Regions from separate parts of the Bacillus pretiosus genome, predicted to be linked through region 1. Evidence: riboswitches for the same ligand, from Rfam matches in the RefSeq annotation. Region 1 holds a riboswitch; the other holds the start of a gene.
What was found. Region 1 has a riboswitch for cyclic di-GMP ahead of ACU8YW_RS02285 (methyl-accepting chemotaxis protein). Riboswitches for the same ligand answer to the same signal wherever they lie in the genome.
Positions count from the first base shown of each region.

Region 1 (3,430 bases):
TTGTTGTAATTATTTTAGATTGCTTCTGGTTTTGCATATTCATCACGGTACTTCCAAACCTTTTCATCTATCGTTACACCAGTGCTTGGACGATAATGGATTTTAATAGAAGTAATCACTTCTTCTGCTCCAGCATCCACACAAGCTTGTTGCGCACGTTTAATGATATCAAGAAGTACATCTAATTCTCCTTCCAGCGTTGTTTCCATTGCCCCTACTTCATAACGAACTCCCGATTGTTGTACAACTTCAATTGCTTTATCAACAACAGAATACACATCTTTGTTCTTCGCTTGTGGTACTACTGAAAATGAAATTGTAACTTGTTGTGACATAGTAAAATCCCCCTTATAAAATGAAATATTAAAACAAGAAAAGGCTTTCCTACTGCGTAGGAAAGCCTTGTATGCAAGTTATTATAGAATAACATATGCTACATCACTTTAAGTAACTCCCTACGCTGGCATTATCCAGATCAGGTTGAGGGTCGATGTTTGTTTACATCCTCTCAGCCAATTGGCTCCCCGGTCCTTAATTCGTTTTCATTGTAGCATGATTTATTTTATTGAACAAACAAAAGCACGTATAATCATTTCATTTAACTTTTGAATTCCCCTATTAACTCTTGTAACTCCTGTGAAAGCCAGCTTAAAGAACTAGCTAATTCAGCTATATCTTGTACAGACATTTCCTGTTCTTTCATACTTTCTTCAATATTATTACTACTATTTGCATACTTATTTGCAATAAGTGATAGTTCATTTACAACACGAACAATATTTTGGCTATTTTGCAATATATCACTTGAATTGCTAGAAACAACTCTAACTTGATTTGTAACAGATTGTGCTGATTTTGAAATTTTTTCAAAGAAAGCACCACTACTTTGAAAAAGTTTAATTCCGGATTCTACTTCTTTTGAAGCTTTTTGTATTGAAACAACAGCTTCTTCCGTTTCAACTTGTGTTTCCCCTATTAATTTCGCTATATCTTTTGCTGATGCTTCCGTCTGCTCTGCTAATTTACGCACTTCATCAGCAACAACGGCAAATCCCTTTCCGGTTGCCTCAGCACGTGAAGCTTCAATAGAAGCATTTAAAGCTAGCGAATTCGTTTGATTTGAAATACCTGTAATTACATTTACAATATCACTAATTTCTTTTGATCTTGTTTCCAAAGAATGAATGATAGAAGATAAATCTTGTACTGCATTTTGTATTATTTTCATTTGATTAATCGTCTGTTCAATAACACCATTTCCTTTTACTGAATGATGCGTCGTACCTTCAGACTCTTTCGCCATTTGTTTTGCAATATTAGTTATCTCTTCCATCCTATCTTCCATTTCATATACAATACCTAAATACTTTGGTACTGAAGTTTCTTGTGATTGAACGCCAGCCCTTAACTCAACTATAGAACTTACGATTCCTTGGACTGCCATACTATTCTCTTTCGTACTCACTGACAATTCTTGCGAAGATGAGGAAACCTGTTCTGCTGTCTGCTTCACTTTATCTATAATTCCTTTAAACTTCTCAATGGTATTATTAAAATACGCATTAATAATACCAATATCATCTGGTCTTTCCTCTAATTTAATACTTAAATCACCTTCACCGACTCTGCGCAATCCTTCACGTAAATCCCGCAATGGAGCAAGTGCGTTACGCACAATTAAGAATTGAATAAAAGTTGCAATTAAAACAGAAATACAAATAAACATTAAACCTTGTATAATGAACTTTTCTTTTGTACTAGGAACAATAGAAGCATCTACATCAGCTGCAACAAGTGCCACAATATTACCTTCTCCATCTTTAATTGGCTCTAATATCGTTACCCATGTTCCTAATGCGTCTTCATATACTTCTGTCATGTTTGCTTTTTTTGTGCTCATTACTTTATCATATGCTTTCATCCAAAGGTCTGGTTGTTTATAATATTCTCCCGGCCTTACTTCAACAACATTTGCTAAACCTGTAGATAAATCAATGATTTGTAGCTCACCTTTTTCATTTTTTTTCGCTCCAACAATATAGGTTTGTCCAACACTGTTCAATTCTTCCGTTGATTCATCTAATTTCTCTGTTAACTTCTCTCTCTTTTCTCTTTCTGCTGTTGGGTCTTTTGCAACATCTCTCAATATTTCTGCGTCTAATTTATGTAATACCGTATCTCCTGTTTCAAAAGAATGCCTTTCAAATATAGACATCATGCTATTTTGAAACATGTTAAAACTTAACGCTCCCATAGTACCGACAAGCGTCAAAATAACTAACACAGTTAACAATACATTTTTTTGAAGAAATGATAGTTTATGCCAATATCTTCTCATTAACATCACCTTTCTTAATTAACTTACTATAAAGTAACGCTATTAAAATATACACCTTATTAATAAACGATAACGGCTCTCATTTGTTTATAAACAAAAAAAAGACCAATGAAAAGAGCATTGGTCAAGACCAACCCTATCCGTCCGGTAACTGGCTAGCATAGCCTTTCGACCTTAGCTCCTGTAGTTTTGCGTCCTAATGTTTCCATCAGTTTGCCTTTCTCGCTGAACGAGTTGAACGATATGGGAGTTCTATGAGAATTAAATTATTCTCTATCAAAGATTACAACATAAGAATTAAAATGTCTACCTATTTAGAGATGCAAATGTAAAGTTTCAAGGTATTATTTTTTCGAAATAATTTAACAAAGTTCGTGAATGTTACATTTCTTGTGTTATATAATAAAAAATGTATATAACACAAGGATTATTTTGGGTATTTGTTTTAATTTTCGTTCAAATTAAATTATTCAAATATATCTTAACTAATGAATTCCGGAGGTAGTTTATCATGTTTTGGCTACAATTTCTTACGTTACTACTCTGCATTTTTATTGGCGCACGCCTAGGCGGAGTTGGTCTAGGAGTAATGGGTGGCGTTGGTATGGCAATACTTGTTTTTGTCTTCCACTTACAACCTACAGCTCCTCCTATTGATGTAATGCTTATGATTTTAGCAGTAATTACAGCTGCCGGTGCACTGCAAGCTGCTGGAGGAATGGACTACCTTGTTCATCTAGCTGAGAAAGCATTGCGAAAAAATCCAAAGCGCATTACATTCTTTGCTCCAATTGTTACTTATTTATTTACACTGTGCGCAGGAACTGGTCACGTTGCTTATTCTGTACTTCCTGTTATCGCAGAAGTCTCTCGCGAATCTGGGATTAGACCGGAACGACCAATGTCAATTGCCGTAATCGCTTCCCAACAAGCAATTACAGCTAGCCCTATATCAGCTGCAACAGTTGCACTTTTAGCAATGCTAGCTGACTATAAAATCACCTTATTAGATATTTTAAAAGTAAGTATTCCTTCTACCTTCATCGCTTGTATGGTAGCTGCATTTGTTGCTAGCAAAATGGGGAAAGAATT
Region 1 is NZ_CM129593.1:440,596-444,025, reverse strand. It holds gene ACU8YW_RS02295 (ABC transporter permease) at 1-43, opposite strand, end outside; gene ACU8YW_RS02290 (MTH1187 family thiamine-binding protein) at 15-335, opposite strand; TPP riboswitch at 436-537, opposite strand; gene ACU8YW_RS02285 (methyl-accepting chemotaxis protein) at 599-2,338, opposite strand; cyclic di-GMP riboswitch class I at 2,482-2,566, opposite strand; gene ACU8YW_RS02280 (anaerobic C4-dicarboxylate transporter family protein) at 2,850-3,430, shown strand, end outside.

Region 2 (3,430 bases), 620 kb from region 1:
GCATCTATTTTATGAATCGATACTGTACCTTCTTTTAGAGCTTCAGGCGGTGTAACATTTACTTCTTTCGATGTTAATGTTTTATCATCAAAATGTAATTCTGCCTTATTAGGAATCTTCTTATCTACGTAAGAAGATAAGTCTGCATTAGCTTTAATTTTCGCCTTAATACTAAGGTTAATTATCTGGTCTTCATATGACTTATAGTCAAAACTCTCACCGAACGTAAATGTTACTTCACTTTTTTGTTTATCTATCTTTAGTGTTCCTTTAGAAGTAATATCTTGGCCATTTTGATCATACACTTTTGCCTCTAATACTTCTAATACATCTTCTAAATCATCACTAATTACCATAGATGTGTATTTAGGAGGATCGTTTGGTATATGTGTACCAACTTGATATTGAATAGGTTGATCCATTTGCGCTAACTGCTGATTCTCTACAAGCTTACCACTCTCATCAACTATATTCTTTTCAATACTAGGTGGATGATCGTCGCCTGAACCAGTTCCTCCCCCACCACTTACGAATACTTCTCCTACTTTTTCTTCAGTTTTAATATTTTTGCCTTCTAATTTCACTGTATTTTTATGAGGCTTTGCAGCGGGATTGGTAATCTTTGTTTTATATCTTAAAATATAACCTTTTGAACTGTCTGGAAATTCAATTGTAAATCCAGTTTTCGTTGCATTGATTTTAATTTTAGATAAATCTGCTGGCTTAATATTTGTTGGTGCATAGCCATCTTCAAATACAGCCTCTTCTAATACTAAGCTATCTGTAATTAATTCATGCCCAGGTCCTAATGTGTCTGTTAATTTAAGATCTTGCATTTCTGTTCCAGTTGCATTTACATATACAAGCCAATCAGCAATTGATGGATCTTCTTGATTATAAGAACCCCATTTCAATAGATTATCTGTATTGGGATGTGGCTTCGGTCTCTCTGTCGTATTATTTACACTTACTTCTTTATTTACGATTTGACCATCAACGTTAAATTCTAATGGAATTTCTTTGACACCATCATATGCTTCTAGCCCAAAGTAGAATTCTACGAATAAAGAACCTTTAACGTTATTCTTTCCTTCTACGTAATCACCCATAGTACATGTCAATAGACCTTTTTTCATCTCACATGTACCAACTGTTTTTCCTTCAGCATCTTTTAAAGGAAAACTCATATTCATAAGATCTTTTCTAAATTCTTTTGGCATATCAATTGTGAATTGATCTCCACTTTTTATTTTTTCTTTAGCTGACCACTTCACTTCTACTTTCATGCCATCTGAGGCTTGATATGGTTCAGACGTTGTACCATCAGTACGGGAGATATTAATCTCGTCCACTGGATTTTTTATCACAGCGGCTTGAATAACTGGAGCCCACACATTTAGCACTGAAAATAATACTAGAAAAACTAATGAAACCATCGAAATATGCCTCTTAGTACTTTTCATTTGCATAATTCCCTCCTATTTTTTATATTTATATAACAAAAAAAGACCGTCCGGTTGCATCAAAAATGTGCAACCAGACGATCTTAGTAACCAATATGTATTACCGTAGACTCTAAGCTTTGCGGCCTATCCTTTCGAATAGTGTGCTAAAAATATTTTTTATTCTTTTTTTGTTTCATTTTCCTCTTAAACCAAATATTACTATACCGTCTGGACGGTTATAATTCAATACTCTATGAAATTGTTCTATTTTTCTAATAAAAAAAAACAATTCACCAGTGCATTAAATAAGCAATGGTGAATTGTTTTACATTATATAGTTCGTATATTCTATTTATATGAATTAAAAATAAGAGCTTGAATCACTTTTTCTCTTAATTCGGGGCTTAGTCTTCCAACCCCTAAATATTCCGAATACCATAATCCATCTGCCGCTAATCTAATAATTGTGGCACAAACTGAATCTATCTCATCATTTTCTATTTTATTTTGCAGTTGCTGAAATGATTGTTTTAACGGTTCAAGTAATTCAGGCTTTAGCATTAATGCTGCCATCATACTACTACCCAGCTCTTCTACTCTTCCCTCATTACTTAATCTTTCCTCTACAAAAGAACGTACCCACCTTCCTTTCTTCTCTAAGTCCTCCGCTACTTTATTGTGAATAGCGTCTTGATACTCCTCCGTCCCTTTGAGTATCATGCCCTCTATTAAAGCTTCTTTAGTTGAAAAGTGATACAACAATCCACCTTTACTTATCCCCGCCTCTTTTGCTACCGCTTCTAAGGTTAACTTAGCAACCCCTTTACATTGCACAATTTGAGAAGCGGCCGCTAAAATTTTTTGCCTTGTTATACTTATACTCATTCCTTTTTAAAACCCCCATTTCTACTAAATTTATATAAATACGTATCTTATTTTTAATATCGCTGAGTAATAATAAATATTTTCTTTATACCACAAAGGCTTCATTACCTTTGAATTGTTCGTTGCTTCTTCTATTAAAAATTTCCATATCATTCAATATGATAACATCAAATACTCACAATTGACTATACATCTATACATTTATATTCGTTGAAAATATATCCATAAACATGAAATGCATACAAATTGATTATCCTTATATATTTAATCTATAATTCAAAGAGGTTTATATGTTCATAAAAATAAAGTGAACTTTTATAAGGATGATTCCATTGAAAAAATTTTCTATTAGTTATTTAATATGCTTACTGGTTTTTTCTATCATTGTGAACGTTTTACAGTATACACTAGTTCCAAATTATGCGGATTCATGGGGACCGATTTGGGTATCTATTATTATGTTTTTAATTCTTGGAAGCATTCCTGTTCTTATCGGTTGTTTATTAGGTGAATTTTGTTATAGAAAAATAAAAGGAAGTCACGAATTAAAGATCGGTATTCCTTTATTTATACTGTTAGGTATTTCCTACAATCATTTATTCTTTATGTGGTTTAATGACAGAGATTTTCTATCCTTTTATTTAAAAGCTTTTCTGGATACTGGCCTTCCTATTACTGTATCATCTTTACTATTTTATCTTATAAGACGGCGTTAATTCTTTCATCATTGCATAAAAAAAATGTTATTACTCCTGATAAATTGAGTAATAACATTTTACTTACTAAATTTGCTTCCAACTAGCGTCCTTCACATCTTCACTATTTGGCTTTCTAACTGATTGCACAAAACATTCCTCGCAAGCACCCAATGTAATGAAATTTTTCTGTGCTTGTCTTAACGAAACTTCATCCGCCCCGCCTTCAAAGTCAGGACCGTTAAACTGAACCTCATCATCTTCCCAATAACATATATTACAAATTTCATATGTTACCTGGTGGTTCTTCTATTGTTCTATACCCGCAGCACGGACAAGTGTATTTCATTCTGTCACTCCATTATTAACTTGTTTTTTCCGATATATTCCGGCCCACAAAGAATG
Region 2 is NZ_CM129593.1:1,060,184-1,063,613, reverse strand. It holds gene ACU8YW_RS05570 (SpaA isopeptide-forming pilin-related protein) at 1-1,469, opposite strand, end outside; cyclic di-GMP riboswitch class I at 1,529-1,621, opposite strand; gene ACU8YW_RS05565 (TetR/AcrR family transcriptional regulator) at 1,794-2,330, opposite strand; gene ACU8YW_RS05560 (hypothetical protein) at 2,663-3,046, shown strand; partial or broken gene ACU8YW_RS05555 (CPCC family cysteine-rich protein) at 3,113-3,374, opposite strand; partial or broken gene ACU8YW_RS05550 (hypothetical protein) at 3,371-3,430, opposite strand, start outside.
Region 2: linked by a shared signal. The riboswitch ahead of ACU8YW_RS05570 (SpaA isopeptide-forming pilin-related protein) and the one ahead of ACU8YW_RS02285 (methyl-accepting chemotaxis protein) in region 1 are both predicted to bind cyclic di-GMP.